4 regions of the Anaerobacillus sp. QJM3NY_32 genome follow, and region 4 is predicted to be linked to each of the others. Evidence: riboswitches for the same ligand, from Rfam matches in the RefSeq annotation. Region 4 holds a riboswitch; each other region holds the start of a gene.
What was found. A riboswitch is a leader RNA that binds a small molecule or an ion and turns the genes downstream of it on or off. The one in region 4 is predicted to bind S-adenosylmethionine.
Positions count from the first base shown of each region.

Region 1: it holds a riboswitch for S-adenosylmethionine, as region 4 does, so the genes downstream of both, metX (homoserine O-acetyltransferase MetX) here and AC0VYH_RS13585 (sulfite oxidase-like oxidoreductase) in region 4, are expected to answer to the same signal.
Region 2: it holds a riboswitch for S-adenosylmethionine, as region 4 does, so the genes downstream of both, AC0VYH_RS14610 (YezD family protein) here and AC0VYH_RS13585 (sulfite oxidase-like oxidoreductase) in region 4, are expected to answer to the same signal.
Region 3: it holds a riboswitch for S-adenosylmethionine, as region 4 does, so the genes downstream of both, AC0VYH_RS03940 (2,3-diketo-5-methylthiopentyl-1-phosphate enolase) here and AC0VYH_RS13585 (sulfite oxidase-like oxidoreductase) in region 4, are expected to answer to the same signal.

Region 1 covers NZ_CM149684.1:3,441,759-3,445,624, forward strand. Annotated here, with positions in the region: gene AC0VYH_RS17865 (O-acetylhomoserine aminocarboxypropyltransferase/cysteine synthase family protein) at 1-830, opposite strand, end outside; gene metX (homoserine O-acetyltransferase MetX) at 832-1,920, opposite strand; SAM riboswitch class I at 2,071-2,181, opposite strand; gene AC0VYH_RS17875 (TlpA disulfide reductase family protein) at 2,395-2,820, shown strand; gene AC0VYH_RS17880 (anti-sigma factor domain-containing protein) at 2,896-3,866, opposite strand, start outside.
Region 2 covers NZ_CM149684.1:2,774,583-2,778,448, forward strand. Annotated here, with positions in the region: gene AC0VYH_RS14600 (inorganic phosphate transporter) at 1-153, opposite strand, end outside; gene AC0VYH_RS14605 (phosphoadenylyl-sulfate reductase) at 159-881, opposite strand; gene AC0VYH_RS14610 (YezD family protein) at 993-1,136, opposite strand; SAM riboswitch class I at 1,233-1,338, opposite strand; gene AC0VYH_RS14615 (NfeD family protein) at 1,455-2,111, opposite strand; gene AC0VYH_RS14620 (DUF1002 domain-containing protein) at 2,181-3,056, opposite strand; gene AC0VYH_RS14625 (hypothetical protein) at 3,238-3,573, shown strand; gene ispG (flavodoxin-dependent (E)-4-hydroxy-3-methylbut-2-enyl-diphosphate synthase) at 3,713-3,866, shown strand, end outside.
Region 3 covers NZ_CM149684.1:717,978-721,843, reverse strand. Annotated here, with positions in the region: gene AC0VYH_RS03950 (methylthioribulose 1-phosphate dehydratase) at 1-231, opposite strand, end outside; gene AC0VYH_RS03945 (2-hydroxy-3-keto-5-methylthiopentenyl-1-phosphate phosphatase) at 194-892, opposite strand; gene AC0VYH_RS03940 (2,3-diketo-5-methylthiopentyl-1-phosphate enolase) at 889-2,088, opposite strand; SAM riboswitch class I at 2,183-2,292, opposite strand; gene AC0VYH_RS03935 (aminotransferase class I/II-fold pyridoxal phosphate-dependent enzyme) at 2,376-3,548, opposite strand; gene AC0VYH_RS03930 (carbon-nitrogen family hydrolase) at 3,657-3,866, shown strand, end outside.
Region 4 covers NZ_CM149684.1:2,581,886-2,585,751, reverse strand. Annotated here, with positions in the region: gene AC0VYH_RS13600 (GNAT family N-acetyltransferase) at 64-627, shown strand; gene AC0VYH_RS13595 (GNAT family N-acetyltransferase) at 725-1,156, shown strand; gene AC0VYH_RS13590 (GNAT family N-acetyltransferase) at 1,353-1,817, shown strand; SAM riboswitch class I at 1,878-1,976, shown strand; gene AC0VYH_RS13585 (sulfite oxidase-like oxidoreductase) at 2,062-2,724, shown strand; gene AC0VYH_RS13580 (copper amine oxidase) at 3,021-3,866, shown strand, end outside.

The DNA of each region.
Region 1 (3,866 bases), 860 kb from region 4:
GGACTAAGCGCAGCACCTGTATCTCTTAGGAGCTGGACCCTTGCTTTCACGATATACGCGGCTTCGGGTAGCGCTTCTGCGAATACTATGCCATGGTACGTGTGATCGGGTTCGGTGAAGCCCGGGAACTTAGGTGAATTCCAATCAAATTTACCACCATCGACAATAATCCCTCCCATTGTGGACCCGTTTCCGCCAAGCCATTTTGTGGCGGAATGAACGACGATATCTGCTCCATGCTCAATTGGTCTACAAAGATACGGAGTAGCAAATGTATTGTCTATAATAAGTGGGATTCCAGCTTCATGTGCAATATCTGCTACTTTTTCAATATCTAATACATGTAGACCCGGGTTGCCTATCGTTTCTGCAAAAATAGCTTTCGTATTTGGAGTAATGGCTGATTTAAATGATTCCAGATCTTCAGGATCAACAAAATTGGTCTTTATTCCGTATTTCGGAAGTGTAGCAGAAAAGAGGTTATACGTTCCACCGTATAAAGTCGAAGCAGATACAATTTCGTCTCCGCTATTGGCTACATTTAGAATGGCAGTTGTAATGGCAGCCATACCACTTGCAAGAGCTAGTGCTCCAACACCACCTTCTAGTTGAGCAATACGTTCTTCAAGTGTACCGACTGTAGGGTTGCCGATGCGCGAATAGATAAACCCTTCTTCCTTTAAGGCAAATAAATCGGCTGCGTGATCAGTATTATTAAATCGATAAGCATTCGATTGATAAATCGGTAGAGCCCTTGCGCCTGTAGCTGGATCAGCTTGTAAACCTCCATGAATTCCAATTGTCTCCAAATTATATTTTTTCTCTGCCATTTCACTTCACTCCTTCGATATTTTTAGTTAATGTTACTTGTTCCTTTATAAGCGGTCCCCATTTATCAAACTCAACGAGAAATCCATCATGACCAAATTTCGTGTTGATTAAATAAAACGGAGAAGAATGAGCTTGAGCAAACAATTTTTCTAAATCTTCTGGAGGATAGATTAAATCCCCTTTAAATCCAATAGCAAGAATGCTCGCTTTAATGTTCTTGATGATGGATATAAGATTACCTCGCCCTTTACTAATATCATGTGTGTCCATTGCCCTTAATAAATACAAATAGCTATTTGCATCAAATCGGCTTACAAGCTTATTTCCTTGATAGTGTAAATAAGATTCCACTTCGTACTGTGCTTCTTTATGATTTTCTTCTGAAGTTTCGATCGCCGCTCGACCGAATTTTTTTTGAAACATTTCATCTGTCCGATAAGAAATCATACCGATCATTCTTGCAGTTGCAAGCCCCGATGTTGGCTGGTGATGAGGATCGTAGTATCCATCCTTCCAATCAGGATCGTTTGTAATAGCAAATCTAGAAATCGCGTTATAAGCTATTCCATACGTATTTAAGCTTGGAGTTACTGCAAGTGGAATCAGATGCTCCATTCCATCTGGGTAAAGGGCACCCCATTCAAGAACCTGCATTCCTCCAAGTGATCCACCAATCACAGCATGAAGGTGATCGATACCTAACACTTCAAGTGCCTTTTTCTGTGAGTGCACCATATCTCTCACTGAAACAAATGGGAAGTCCGCTTTATACTGTTCTCTGGTGACTGGATTAATCGATAGCGGTCCTGTAGAACCGTTACATCCTCCAAGAACGTTAAACGTTATAACTTGAAATTCGGAAGTATCGATATAGCCATCCTTTCCTATTAATCCTTTCCACCAGCCGGGCTCCGAATCACCAATTGTATATTGATTTCCTGTTAATGCATGACAGACAAGAATAACGGGAGCGTCTTCTGGTCCAACGCGTTCATAAGCGAGTTCTACTTCATGTAGCGTCTCGCCCGACTCAAGTGTGAACGATCCAATCAATACGTTCTGAGCTTCGTATCTCGTCTCACTTTCCAAACCCCTATCACCCCTTTCGAGCAATCCGTCTTTATTCATTAAGGCTATAATAATGAGCCATAAATCTAGAACCAATGCTATAAGAAAACGTCGCTTCAATATAAAAAAACCTCTCCGAAAGACAGAGAGGCTTGATTTATTCATCAGCTCCGCTTATCTTTCAGGATTTCTCCTGCAGGATTTGGCACCTTTTCAAACCACAATTGGTTTGACGGTTGCCGGGCTTCATAGGGCCAGTCCCTCCGCCTCTCTAGATAAGTAAGAATATTTTGTTTTTGTTTAATTGAGTTTATTTTAGCAAGGTGTCGCATTAGTGTCAAACACTTTTTCGGAATTATCATTCTTTTCATTTTTTTAAAGAATGTCTAAGTTAATCCAAATTATCGTGAAACAGAGCCTACAGTGTATTAAGTTTGATTAGAATCGAATTTTTGATAGAGTAGCCTTAGAATAATTTTGAAGAGGTGATTGATAGTGCAAGCGCCGTCCTTTGCGTTAGAAGAAGTACAAAGCGGAGAAATCATCAGCTTAACGGACTTCAGGGGGAAACCAGTTATGATTACATTCTGGGCTTCCTGGTGCCCCGATTGTATGAAAGATTTACCGATGAAAGAACAGTTCTACCAGCATGCAGATACTGATACATTAGCATTCTTAACAATTAACGTGACAGGTCGTGAACGGTCAGAAGAAGCCGGTAAAGATTTCACGATCAAAAACAATCTTCCTTTCCTCGTTTTACAAGACAGTGGACGAGAAACTTACGACAAATTTGGTTGTACAGGTGTCCCAACAACTGTATTGCTTAATCAAGATCATCAAATCGCACATGTGTTTGATGACAAATCATCATTTCTTGATATCGCAAAGGCATTGCCCGACATCATGACATCAAAATAAACACACCATAAAAAAAGCCAGAGGGATCCCTCTGGCTTAAAATAATGAAAATAAAATAAATAATAGCATGTTGCGTTATTTGTCTTTTTTATCTTTCTTATCTTTCTTGTCTTTCTTGTCTTTCTTGTCTTTCTTGTCTTTCTTGTCTTTCTTGTCTTTATCCTGCTTTTCGTCTTTCTTTTTGTCCTTTTTATCCTCTTTTTCTTGAGCTTTTTCTATTTTTTTATCCGATTTTTCCTGAGATTTCTCTATTTTCTCGTTTACTTTTTCAGCTTTCTTTTTTTCTTTGCCTTGTTCTTTAGCTATTATAGAATTAGATTTGTCTTCGTTTTTCTCTATTTTATCTTTTTGCACTTTGTTGTTATCTTTAGAGTCTTCAGTTTGATCTGACGGACTGGTTTCTTGTTCTGAAGGCGTGTTCTTTTGTTCTTTCTCCACCTTTTCAACCTTATCAGAAGAGCTTTGCTCAGGCTCCTGAAGAACTAAATCACTATCTTCTCGATTCTGATTAGGTACCGTCTTATCGTTCAACTGGACGACAGAATCTTCTAGCTCCAAAGAGCGATCTTTCGACTTTGATTCCACTGCGGTCATGCTTTCGGTCTCTAATTCATCCATGTTTTTGACAGACAAATTCCGTACATCCTCTATTGATAACGTAGCTCCCCGATCAACAGCAGCAAGATAAGTCATATATTTTCCTGGTGTTATCCCATTTTCTATAGCTTTTGCTCGAGTACTATAGTCAGTATCAAGTATGGTTGTAATAGCAACTGCTTGATTGACTAATGCTTCATTCTGTTCTATTCCTTGAATCGTATTCTCAAGCTGATCCTTAATCGCCTGATAACGCTCTTTCTTCTCTACATTTGAGGCGACAATAAGCAGTTTTCTATCTTCTGTTAGATACCCCTCTTTGTCGAGTTTCGAGACTAGGAGCCCTCCAAATTCGCTTAGAGGCATGTTCGTTACCTCTTGATCTAAGTTTAACCCTTCACCGTCCGAATTCCACGCTTGATATTGAACAACTTCAAGGTCGGAGTTGA
Region 2 (3,866 bases), 190 kb from region 4:
ACCACCAACAATCCCAATCGCACAAACACTCAGTGCTACGCTTCTTCTTTTAATCGCTCCAGCCCCGTAAGCCACTCCCATCGATGCCGCAGCTCCACTAGCCCCAATATTCATAGCAAAAAAGAGAGCCACTGTAATAACTAGGGTTGTCATGACCGTCACCGATTTGGTGCTGAATCAAAATGCAAGCCGCATTCCGTTTTTTCCTGATTTGCCCATCTCCCAGCTCTAGAATCACTACCTTCCAATACTCTTTCAGTGCATACCGCACATCCTATACTTGGGTACCCTTTATCATGAAGAGGATTGTATGGTAAATCCTTTTCGTACACGTACCTCCAAACATCTTTCCATGTCCAATGAATAAGTGGACAAACCTTAATCGACTGAAACTTATCATCTCTATTGAAATAATTTGTCTTTTGTCTGAGTGGCGACTGCTCTCTCCTTAAACCTGAGATCCATGCACTTACATGATCTAATTCTTCATGCAATGGTATGATTTTCCTCAAGTTGCAGCACTGTCCCGGGTCTCGCTCCCATAGAGCATCCCCTTTACTTAATGCCTGTTCTTCGACCGACTCCTTTGGTTGCTTTAACTTAATATTTAGAGATGGATATTTAGCTTTCACTTTATTAATTAGCTCATAAGTCTCATCAAAATGGAGACCTGTATCCAGAAAAACAATCTTCGCGTTCTGGTTTACCCGGGAAATCAAATCAATTAGAACGACACCCTCAACACCGAAACTACAAGCATATACAATATCATCTTGGTATATTTGATACGCCCACTCCAGAACTTCAAGAGCCCCTTTCGTTTCTGATTCAACGTCGAATTCAGGTTCCTTACCCGACCAATTATTATAGAACCAATTCATTTCTAACCCTCCCAATTCCGATCAAGGAAATATATTTAAAAGTTTAAAAAAAGAGGCGGTTCTAACCTTTAGGGTTAGAACCGCCTCTAGTTTCTCTAGTCAGCGCCAATATTAAAGTCGTTCTTTTTCTTTTCTTTCAAGTTGAACAACTTTCCCATCTTGAACAACAAGCGTAATTGACCCAAATTTTAACGAACTTAGCATTCGTTCTATACGTACAGCAACGTCTGAAAAATTCTGGTCTTTCGTTCCCATCATGCAACCTCCCTTAGTCATAATAATCATGAGGAGAAGCTTATAAATGAAAAAAGCCTTCCCAAATTGGAAAGACAGATCAGGTTACCTTAATTCACCTTATCTTCCAAAATGGACTCCATTTTGCTGGAAGTAGCACCTTGCCAATCAGGCAGGTTGCTGGACGTCAACGGGCCAGTCCCTCGGTCTCTCTTGATAAGTTATTTTCTAAATCTTAACTATTATCTAACAATATGTCAACCCTAGTTTAGAGATCGGGATAAAGGGATTAGAAAAGAATATGAAAAAAACCCCGAATCTATGACTCGGGGACCATTTTTAAATTGGATGACGTTTACTTTCTTCTTTTTTCTCTTCTATTAAGATACGCGTACCATCTACAGACGTAATAACTACTGCCGTATCCTTGTCGATCCAACTTCCAACAGAAATGGCGCTGTACTTTTTCTCATTGACTTGTATTGTTCCACTTGGTCGAAATGGAGTAATTGTCATAGCCGATTCTCCAACTAAATTCTTATACTCAGCGTTCATGGAATTATACCCCATTTCACTGCTTAACCGATCCTTTAACGTCATTTTCGTCCACATAGAACGTGCGGGGAAAACACGCAAAAACAGGAATGAAGCAGCCGTACCAATTAAAAAACCACTAGAAACGAGAAGGCCATAAAGGAAAGTCGGAGAAGGAATGGCTACGGCTGTAACCATCATAATTAATCCAATCAAACCAAATGTACCATCATTGAGTAATTTCCCATCAAGAATAACTAAGCCTAAACCAACAGCAAACACAAGTCCCATCCAGAGAATTGATGATAAAGAAGTAAGATGGAAACTAAAATAAAATGTGAGCAATAGTATTCCGATCAATCCAAAAATACCTTTTACACGGACAAGTAACTCAGCAAACAAGAATAGCACGCTAAGTAAAACGATAAGAAAGCCAACTGCTGGCAAAGATAGAATCTCCATCCTCGCTCCCTCCTTTTCCTTCTTCTCTTATACGTTCAAAAGGGAAGAAAGTTTCAGTCACTTGTCACCTTACGATTGAAATACCCCTTTTATTCCATCAATAATCGCAATAAAGAAATCAATGATTTTTTGAATAAATGACTGTGTCTCGTCTTTATTTAAAAACTCGTCCAGGTTTTCTCTCGCGTGCTGCAACTGACTCTTCATTTGATCCCAATCAATATCAAGATTTTTCATTCGATTAAACAGTGCAACAAGACCATCCAACTCATCTTGAGTCAATTCAATACCTGAATCGTTAGCAATTTGTTTAATAACTGTTCTTAAATCATCTTCCGTCTCAGGTGGGTTTGTAGCAATTTCATCCTTAATCTTAGTCATTAGCTCTGTTGCTTTATCTGCGCCAATACTATCGCTCAATTTTGCAGTAGTGACAAGCTCTTCATTTGCTACTTGTTTTTGCTCCTCAGGTATCACTTCATCTGTGCTTAACTCATAAGCTTTGATTAAACCAGTTAATGCAGCCGTACCTGAAACCTCCATTGGTGCTGTCACATAAACATCAGCATCTTTTACTCCAGCTGTTATTAAAGCATTTGCGTACATTTCATCTGTTACCCAATTAATATTTTTTGTGTCAACGCTTAAACCAGCATCTTTTTCACCAATGGTTATGGAAGAAGAAGATAAGGCGCGGGTACCGATTAGCGCTTTACTTATATAATTCCCAAGATATTTATGCTCTTCTTCATTTGATACCGTTACCGTCATTGCATTTTCCGGAGCTTCCATTTCATCAACTAGCTTCTGTTTTTGCTCTTCAGATAGATCTTCACCAAGTGTAACGATGACATCACCGACGCTCGCATCCGCTTGTGCCACCATAGGAATAATAGACATCATTAACACCATCGACAATAAAAACGGCAATCCTTTTTTAAGCATGTTTTGGTCTCCTTTTAACGTGGGGCTCTAATGAAGAGTAACTCAGTTAATCTCCCCATCTCTTAATATTCTACTCGACACTCGATCGAAAGAAAAGATAATTAACTAGGAAATCTGTCATATCATGGAAGGACAAGCATATCGTAGTACAAAGGAAATCATTCTGAAGGAGTTGCGAGAGATGCGAAAACTATTGTTAAGTTCCCTATTTCTGCTTGTCCTTCATACAACTTATTATGATTTAACAACAGGAACTCTTACAAATAACAGAGCTATTTCAGAAGTATCAGAAGCAGTCGAAGTGGGGTCACCTGAAAAAAACTCTCCCTATGTGGTTTATAAAATAAATGCTGGCGATACTGTTCTTTCTTTAGTAGAAAAAGCGAACGGCTCAATACCGGTTCCGATTGAAACGGTCGTTCACGATTTTGAAACATTAAATAAAATTCATCCAACTCTTATACAAATTGGGAAAGAATATAGGATACCAACTTATGACCAAACATCTGCTCAATGATTATTTCTTGTCAATAGCTCTCTAAAGTTGCTACAATGGGATAGTATTACAGATGAGTCTTATTCCCTACAAGGGAGTATATAAAAGCGATCTAAATCATGAGGTAAGCAATCCTACATGTAAAAGGAGCGATTTTCGCATGAATGAAATTACCCACCGTAGTCAAACTAGACCTGTTAAAGTAGGTCCTTTAACAATAGGCGGTAACGATGAAGTTATTATTCAAAGTATGACAACAACCAAAACTCACGATGTGGAAGCAACAGTTGCTGAAATCAATCGTCTTGAAGAAG
Region 3 (3,866 bases), 1.9 Mb from region 4:
TGATGGTTTCAATAGAGTCTCTTCAATTGGCTGCCCTTGTCTATCCACTAGAATGAAATCTTCTTTTGTTCGTTTTCTTTTATCCTTTCCACTAGCCGTTACTAAAAATTGAAGCGGCGAATCACTTACCTTAATTGAAAGATTTCCACTTGTTCCACGGAACCAATCTCTTGCTGCTAATTCATCTTTAATATCAGCAAGTTCGTTCCATCGATTCTCCACTTGGCACATGATTCTTCCCCCTTTCTTCAGTTAACTTTTCGACGATATCATCAAACGTTTCAAATAAAACGGCTGGAATGCCAAGTTCTTGACACTTCTCCGCTAAAAAATCTCTAGCAAACACAAAATCTGCTTGCTTTGAAGCTTCTAAATCGGTAATAGAATCTCCAATCACAATTTTTCGGTTAGCCTTTTTATCAAAACGATTTAATATACCTGGCTTGCAACAACCGCAATCTTTCGTACAATCGTCTCCACAGGCATACGGCCAAGTTATTGAGATGGTATCAGTAGTAAAATCACTGCCATTACAGAAGATATTTTCTTCTGGAATACCGTATGGCTTAAGAAGAGGATAAATAAAGAAATCGATCCCTCCACTGACGATATAGAGCTCGATCCCTTCTTGCCTCGTGTAGTCTACGAATTCGCTAAAACCCTGTCTGATTTCAGTTGTAGCTACTAAATAATCGAGTAATTCCTGTTTCAATTTGGAAGGGATTAAGTGAAACATCCTTCCGACCCCTTCACGAATGGAAATATTTTGAGCGAGCACATCATCTTTTATTTGCTCCCACTCTTTCGGAGCAAACCGTTTCATCAAAGAAACGATATTATCACTTTTCGTAATGGTGCCATCAAAATCGCAAAAAATAATCGGCTGCTTCATCGCACTACCTCCCCGCTCCCCCACTTTGTAAGAGCCTGATGAAGTTCCTCACTATTTTGAGAGGCCTGTTCAAGAGGTTGCTCTGTTAAAACAGCTTGAATGGCATCTCGGAAAGCTTTTCCGCCTGCAGCTGCTCCATCGGGATGCCCGTGCACGCCACCTCCCGCATTAATCACACTGTCTATACCGAAATCTTTTATAAGAAGCGGTACTAGTCCAGGATGAATGCCCGCTGAAGGAACAGGGAATGTTCTTTTCAGCTTATTATTTCTCGTTAAGGCTTCTGCTGTTGCGAGCGCCTCTCTTCGATCAAGCGCTACACTCCCATAAGGCGAAGGGAAAAGGGAAAAGTCTGCCCCAGCAGTTCGAAGCAACTTTCCAAGTAATAGGGAGTAACTTACCCCATGTGTGCTTGAGGCAGCCATTGCACCAGAGAATGCAGGGTGTGCCATGATTGGAACCGGAATATCCGAGTCCTCTGAAAGTGATTGCAATGCATCTAGTCCATATGTAAAAACATTAAACAGAAGCGCATCTGCTCCTAATTCCACAGCAAGCTTTGCTCGATCACTGAGGTTTGCCGTTCTTCCTGTTAAATTCACTGCGTAACGCGTTCGCTTTCCTGTCAATTCAGCCGTTTCATCCAGCATTTTTCGTAAGGCGGGTACTCGCTTTTCAAGAGGGGTTAACTCATTTTCAAAAAGGATTTCATCGTCCTTCACAAAATCGACTCGACCAAGCGCCTGCTGTTTCATTTGTTCCTGCAATTCGCCTAACGATTTTCCAATAACTCCTTTGAAAATACTCATAACGAGCGGTCGATCGTATACTTCTGTAAGATTTCGAATACCGTCTATTCCATATGCTGGACCTGGGAATTGATTTAGTAACCCTGCAGAGAACTCTAAATCAACCAGCTTAATTTCACCATCAAGTGAAAGCTTACCGATGACTGTTGTTAAAATCGCAGGTAGATCCGCACTGAAATTGATGGTGGGGTAAGCAATCGCGATGATGCCCTTTTCCCCTTTTTCCTCTACGTGAACGACTTCACCCTTATGCTTCTTTAACTGCTTTTTTTCTAATAACGGTAGATTGGTCCAAGTCCCAATCGTTAATCCAAGGGCGATCGCTTCAGCGCGCTTAGATAATTGTTGGTCATTCTTAACAAGGTAAGTTGCCACAAGATGACTCATCATGCTCATTCCTTTCCATCGCGCTAGTCCTCAATCTTTGATCATACAAAAAAGACCCCTTCACGAGGAAGAGGTCGTTATCACCATGCTCTTCCTCTTATCTTCCAGCTTTTGCTGCGAGAATTAGCACCGTGTCTTCAAGTAACCTTGAAAATCGGTTGCCGGGCTTCAAAGGGCTCGTCCCTCCACCTCTCTGGATAAGAGTATGCAACTATTCGTTTAAGTAATTGATTCGAATTATGCCAGACGTAGGAAATCCTGTCAATCTATTTTTTTACTTTTCTGAATCAAAAGAGATTAAGAGAATTAATTCGTTCAACTGCCTCCCTGAGTTTCTCTTCGGAAGTTAATAAGCCTACTCTCACATAGCCTTCCCCATACTCTCCAAAGCCGTTCCCAGGCGCAACTACAATTTGAACATTCTCAAGCAAGTAGTCCGCAAATCCCTCTGAAGTAAATGATTCAGGTACTTTTAACCAGGCAAAAAATGACCCCGCAGGAGAGGTTACATCCCAGCCAATATCGTGAAGCCCCTGTATCAATACATTCCGTCTAGATTCGTACGTTTGGCGAAGGTTCTCAACACATTCCTGTGAACCTAGTAAAGCTTCTGCAGCTGCTTCTTGCACTGCACTAAACAAACTAACGTAGAAATGATCCTGAAGCAGGTTGATGCTTTCCACTACAGATGGGTTTCCGACAGCGAACCCAACACGCCATCCTGCCATATTATACGTTTTGGAAAGAGTATAAATCTCAATTCCCACATCTTTAGCACCTTCTGTTTCCAAAAAGCTTTTAGGACGTTCTCCATCGAATCCGATCGCTCCATAAGCAAAATCATGAACGACACAGATGTCATTGGCATCCGCAAACCTAACCGTTTCATCAAAAAAGCTTTTCGTTGCTATAGCAGCGGTAGGATTGTTTGGATAATTTAAAAACATGAGCTTTGCTTTTGCAAGAGCACTCTCTGGGATCGCGCTATAATCAGGCAGAAAATCATTTTGTTCAAGTAACGGCATCATTTGCATATCCGCTTCAGCCATCGCAACTCCAGACCAATAATCAGGATAGCCAGGATCTGGCACGAGCGCCACGTCACTTTTATTTAACAAACATTGACTGACTTCTACAAGGCCAGCTTTTCCACCAAAGAGGACGGCTACCTCTTTCTCCGGATCAAGCTCAACACCAAACTCTCGCTTATAGAATTCAGCCGCGGCTTGTTTCAGAAAAGGCTGCCCCCTAAATGGCGGATACTTGTGGTATGCAGGGTTTTCAGCTGCCTGCTGCAAAGACTCGATAATATGTGCAGGCGTCGGCTGGTCAGGATTTCCTTGGCCAAGGTTAATAATGTCATATCCCGCCTCTACATAACGGTTCACTTTTCCAGCAAGCTTCGCAAAAAATTGTTCTGGTAAACGTTTAAGTGCATCTGAAGTTTGAAATTGTTTCAAATGGAATCACATCCTGTTAAAATTTTCGAGAAATTCTAATAAGTTATGTTATCTTGGATACACAACCATGTAAAGGTCAATTTCTAAACATGTAAGGAGGACAAATCAATGAAAAACCTTGCCCTGTTGCAATTTGATATTGCTTTTGGCAATCCAGAAAAGAATTTCTCTAAAGTTGAAGAGCTTGTTTCTAAGGCGGTGAGTGACAAACCAGATATCATCGTTTTACCAGAATTGTGGTCCACAGGTTATGATTTATCTCGTCTTGATGAAATTGGAGATACTGATGCAGAAAAGTCGATTGCTTTTCTATCTCGC
Region 4 (3,866 bases):
TGACAGGTTTCTCATTAATGATATAATTCTGACATCTTTTAGTGTTGTTGGAGGAATAGTTCCATGGAACCCATTTTACTTGATATACCAAATAAATTTAGCACTGACCGTTTACATATACGTTCTCCACTACCTGGGGATGGTGCTTCGGTTCATCAATCAATTGATGCCTCGTTAGAAGAGCTTAAATCCTGGATGCCTTTCGCACATATAGATCAAACGGAAGAAGATGTTGAAGCGAATATCCGCGAATCTCACGTAGCGTTTTTAAAGCGGGAGGATCTTCGACTATTACTCTTCCATAAACAGACGGGTGATTTTATCGGTTCCTCAGGGTTACATCGAATAGATTGGAACGTTCGTAAATTTGAAATCGGTTATTGGATTGATTCTAGATACGCTGGTCAAGGCTATATGTCTGAAGCGGTCCAAGGCATTGTAGATTACGCCTTTTCAGAGCTAAACGCTAGAAGGCTAGAAATTCGTTGTAATGCGACAAATTGGCGAAGTCGGCGAATTGCCGAGAAACAATCGTTTCAACTTGAGGCTATTTTACGAAACGACCATGTCTCAATTGATGGCAGTAAACTAACTGATACATGCGTCTATGCTTTAACAAAAAAATAAATTTGGTAAGAATATGCATCTTACTTATGGGAGGAATAAGGTTCTTGCATCAAGAATAAACGAGTAATGAATGATTTTGATGATGGAGGGAAACTATGTGATCGAACGAGCGACGATAGAAGAAAGAGATTTTATTTTGTCGAATTCCATTCAATCTGTTAATGAAGGAACGACAAATCCCGGTATCGTAAAAGAAGAGAAAGCACTTGAAATTGTATCATCCATTCTTGATCGAGGTGGTTACCACCTCATTTATCGCGACGAAGGGGAAATTGCTGGCTGGGTATTACTTGGAGAAAACACGGATTATTTTACAGAAAGCAAGCATGGGTTCATTTATGATGTATTTGTTTTTCCAAAGTTTCGTGGGAAAGGGTATTCTAAGCAGCTCGTTCAAGCGAGTATTGAAAACTTCAAAGAACAGGGATATGAGGAAATTCGTTTGAATGTGTATTCCTCTAACTTCGCGAAATACATTTATAAAGACATTGGATTTCGAGAACTTCAAACGATCATGGTTTATAAATAGTTGTCCAGCTTCTTTTCATTTATTAAAAGAATGTGAAAAACAACTCATAATCAATCATCATGCCCTTGGAACTTGCTACACTATTTTTGCAGGGACTTCCCCGGTTCCTGCCCCCCTTAAAATATAAAGTGTGAGCCCCATGCATTTCCCAGCATGGGGCTTTTCCTTTTCAATCACACAGAAATGAGGGAGAGTATTGGTATATCAATTTAAGTTAATAAGTCAAGAAGAAGTCGAGCGAATTATCTCGTGGAACTATGATGGGCTATACTCATTTTATAATATGGACGAGGATCTTGAAGATCTAAAAGAGTTCCGGGAAGATGCAGCCAGCAATGAAAATTATTGGAGCGTCTACCATAGGGATCATCTTATTGGTTTTTTTAGTTTTCATGTGCATGAAGACAACCATATAGAAATTGGCCTAGGAATGTGTCCCGATAATGTTGGAAAAGGAGAAGGCTTTTCTTTTTTAGAGGCTGGCCTTCAAAAAGCAGTTGAATTGTATCGTCCAACTTCCTTTGGAATGGCAGTAGCTGAATTTAATAAACGAGCCATAAAAGTGTATCAAAGGGCTGGATTTCAAATCACTCATCTGTTTATGCAACAAACCAATGGGGGAGCATTTCAATTTGTTGAAATGAAGAAAAACCTCGTTTAAAACAATAATTGCAAAATACTAAATAGACCGATAGAATGAATCAAAATTAGATTTTTAATTTCCTTATTGAGAGAGGCGGAGGGACTGGCCCTTTGATGCCCGGCAACCTGATAGACAAGGTGCCAAATCCAGCAGAGTCTATGCTCTGAGAGATAAGGAAGAGCTCTGAAGCGAACTCTTCCTTATTAGTTAGGAAGAGTTTTTTTTAGACGATTCAATAAATGAGAGACGGGTTGTGAAGAATTTGAAAAAAGCTGACCGTATTCGCAAAATGAAAGTTCCAGATGCAAGTGAAAAGTATGGTGATCGTCTGCCACCGGGGCAAGTACTTACAGAAAGGTTCCCTATTCTACATGAAGGTGATGTACCTGTGTATGAGATGTCGACATGGAACCTAAGTGTATTTGGAGAAATTGATAAGGAAGTGATCATTTCCTATAGCGACATACTTGCCTTACCACAGAAGAAAGTAAAGTGTGATATTCACTGTGTCACAAGGTGGTCTAGGTTTGATAATACTTTTGAAGGGGTTTTGATTAAGGATTTTATGAACGCATATGGGATAGTACCGAAAACGAACCATGTTATGCTACATGGTGACTATAACTATACAACGAATATTCACCTCACTGACTTAATGAGAGATAATGTTATTCTTGCCCACTCAGTCGATGGAGAGAAATTAACGGCAAAACACGGATGGCCTCTCAGGTTAGTTGTACCGCATCTTTACTTCTGGAAAAGTATTAAATGGATCAGAGGTATAGAATTTATCAATGAAGACAAACCTGGTTTTTGGGAACAAAACGGATTTCATAACCATGCCGATCCATTTAAAGAAGAAAGGTTTTCTGGAGAGGATTTGGGACTACCGGAAGATGAATGGGAGAAAAAAGAGTTTGATTAATTTTTCTTAAAAAAGCGGGCGTGATTAACACATATAGAATTGATTGAGGAAAAGGTAGTTTATTATCACATTCTAAATATCATCATATCTATAAAAAAATAGTTTAAACTTGAAAGTCAGCAGAACCTTAGTATGTGTGGGTTTTGCTGACTTTTTATTCTCTGGTAATTAAAAAAGAGAAGAATTTTAAAAAAGAATGATCTAAATGGATCTTCCCTCCGTTAGCTAAGTGTAAATCAAAATTAAGGGGAGTGGATTTGAAAATGAATACGAACAAGAATATGAAAAAGAAAGTGATCGATTGGAAAAAGGGACTATTAATTGTTCCGCTTAGCTTTTCACTTTTAATACCAACTGCTGGAGCATTTGCCTCTGACCACGACCAGCAAATGGACAAGCCTACAGTAGAAACACCAGGTGCTGATCTTCGTGCTGATCTTGGCCATTTACTAAGTGAGCATGCTTATCTTGCAGTAGAAACAATGAGAAAAGGAGCTGAAGGTTCTGCAGATTTTGAAGCTTCTGCTGGTGCCTTAAGTGAAAACACGGAAGACCTTACAGCTGCGATTACATCCGTTTATGGTGAAGAAGCAGGAGCTGAATTTAATGAAATTTGGAGCAATCATATCGGTTTCTTCGTTGACTATGTGAAAGCAACAGGTAATGAAGATGAAGATGCAAAACAAAAAGCTTTAGATAGCTTAGATGGTTATAAAGAAGATTTCTCTAATTTCTTGGAAAATGCAACAGGAGAACGACTTCAAGCTGAAACATTGTCTGAAGGACTTCAAGCTCACATTAATCAGTTGATTGGTTCATTTGATAGCTATGTAGCAGGTGATTATGAGATGGCTTACGAGAAAGAACGTGAAGCGATTGCTCACATGCAAATGGTGGCTAAAGGATTCTCTGGTGCCATTACTGATCAGTTCCCAGACAAGTTCGAGAACACAAAAGCCGTAACACCAGCATCTGATCTTCGTGCAACATTAGGTCATTTATTATCTGAACATGCTGGTCTTGCAATGATGACAATGCAGAACGGAATCGACGGATCAGAAGACTTTGATGCATCTGCAGCTGCACTAAGCGAGAATACGGATGATCTAGCTGCTGCGATAACTTCTGTATATGGTGAAGAA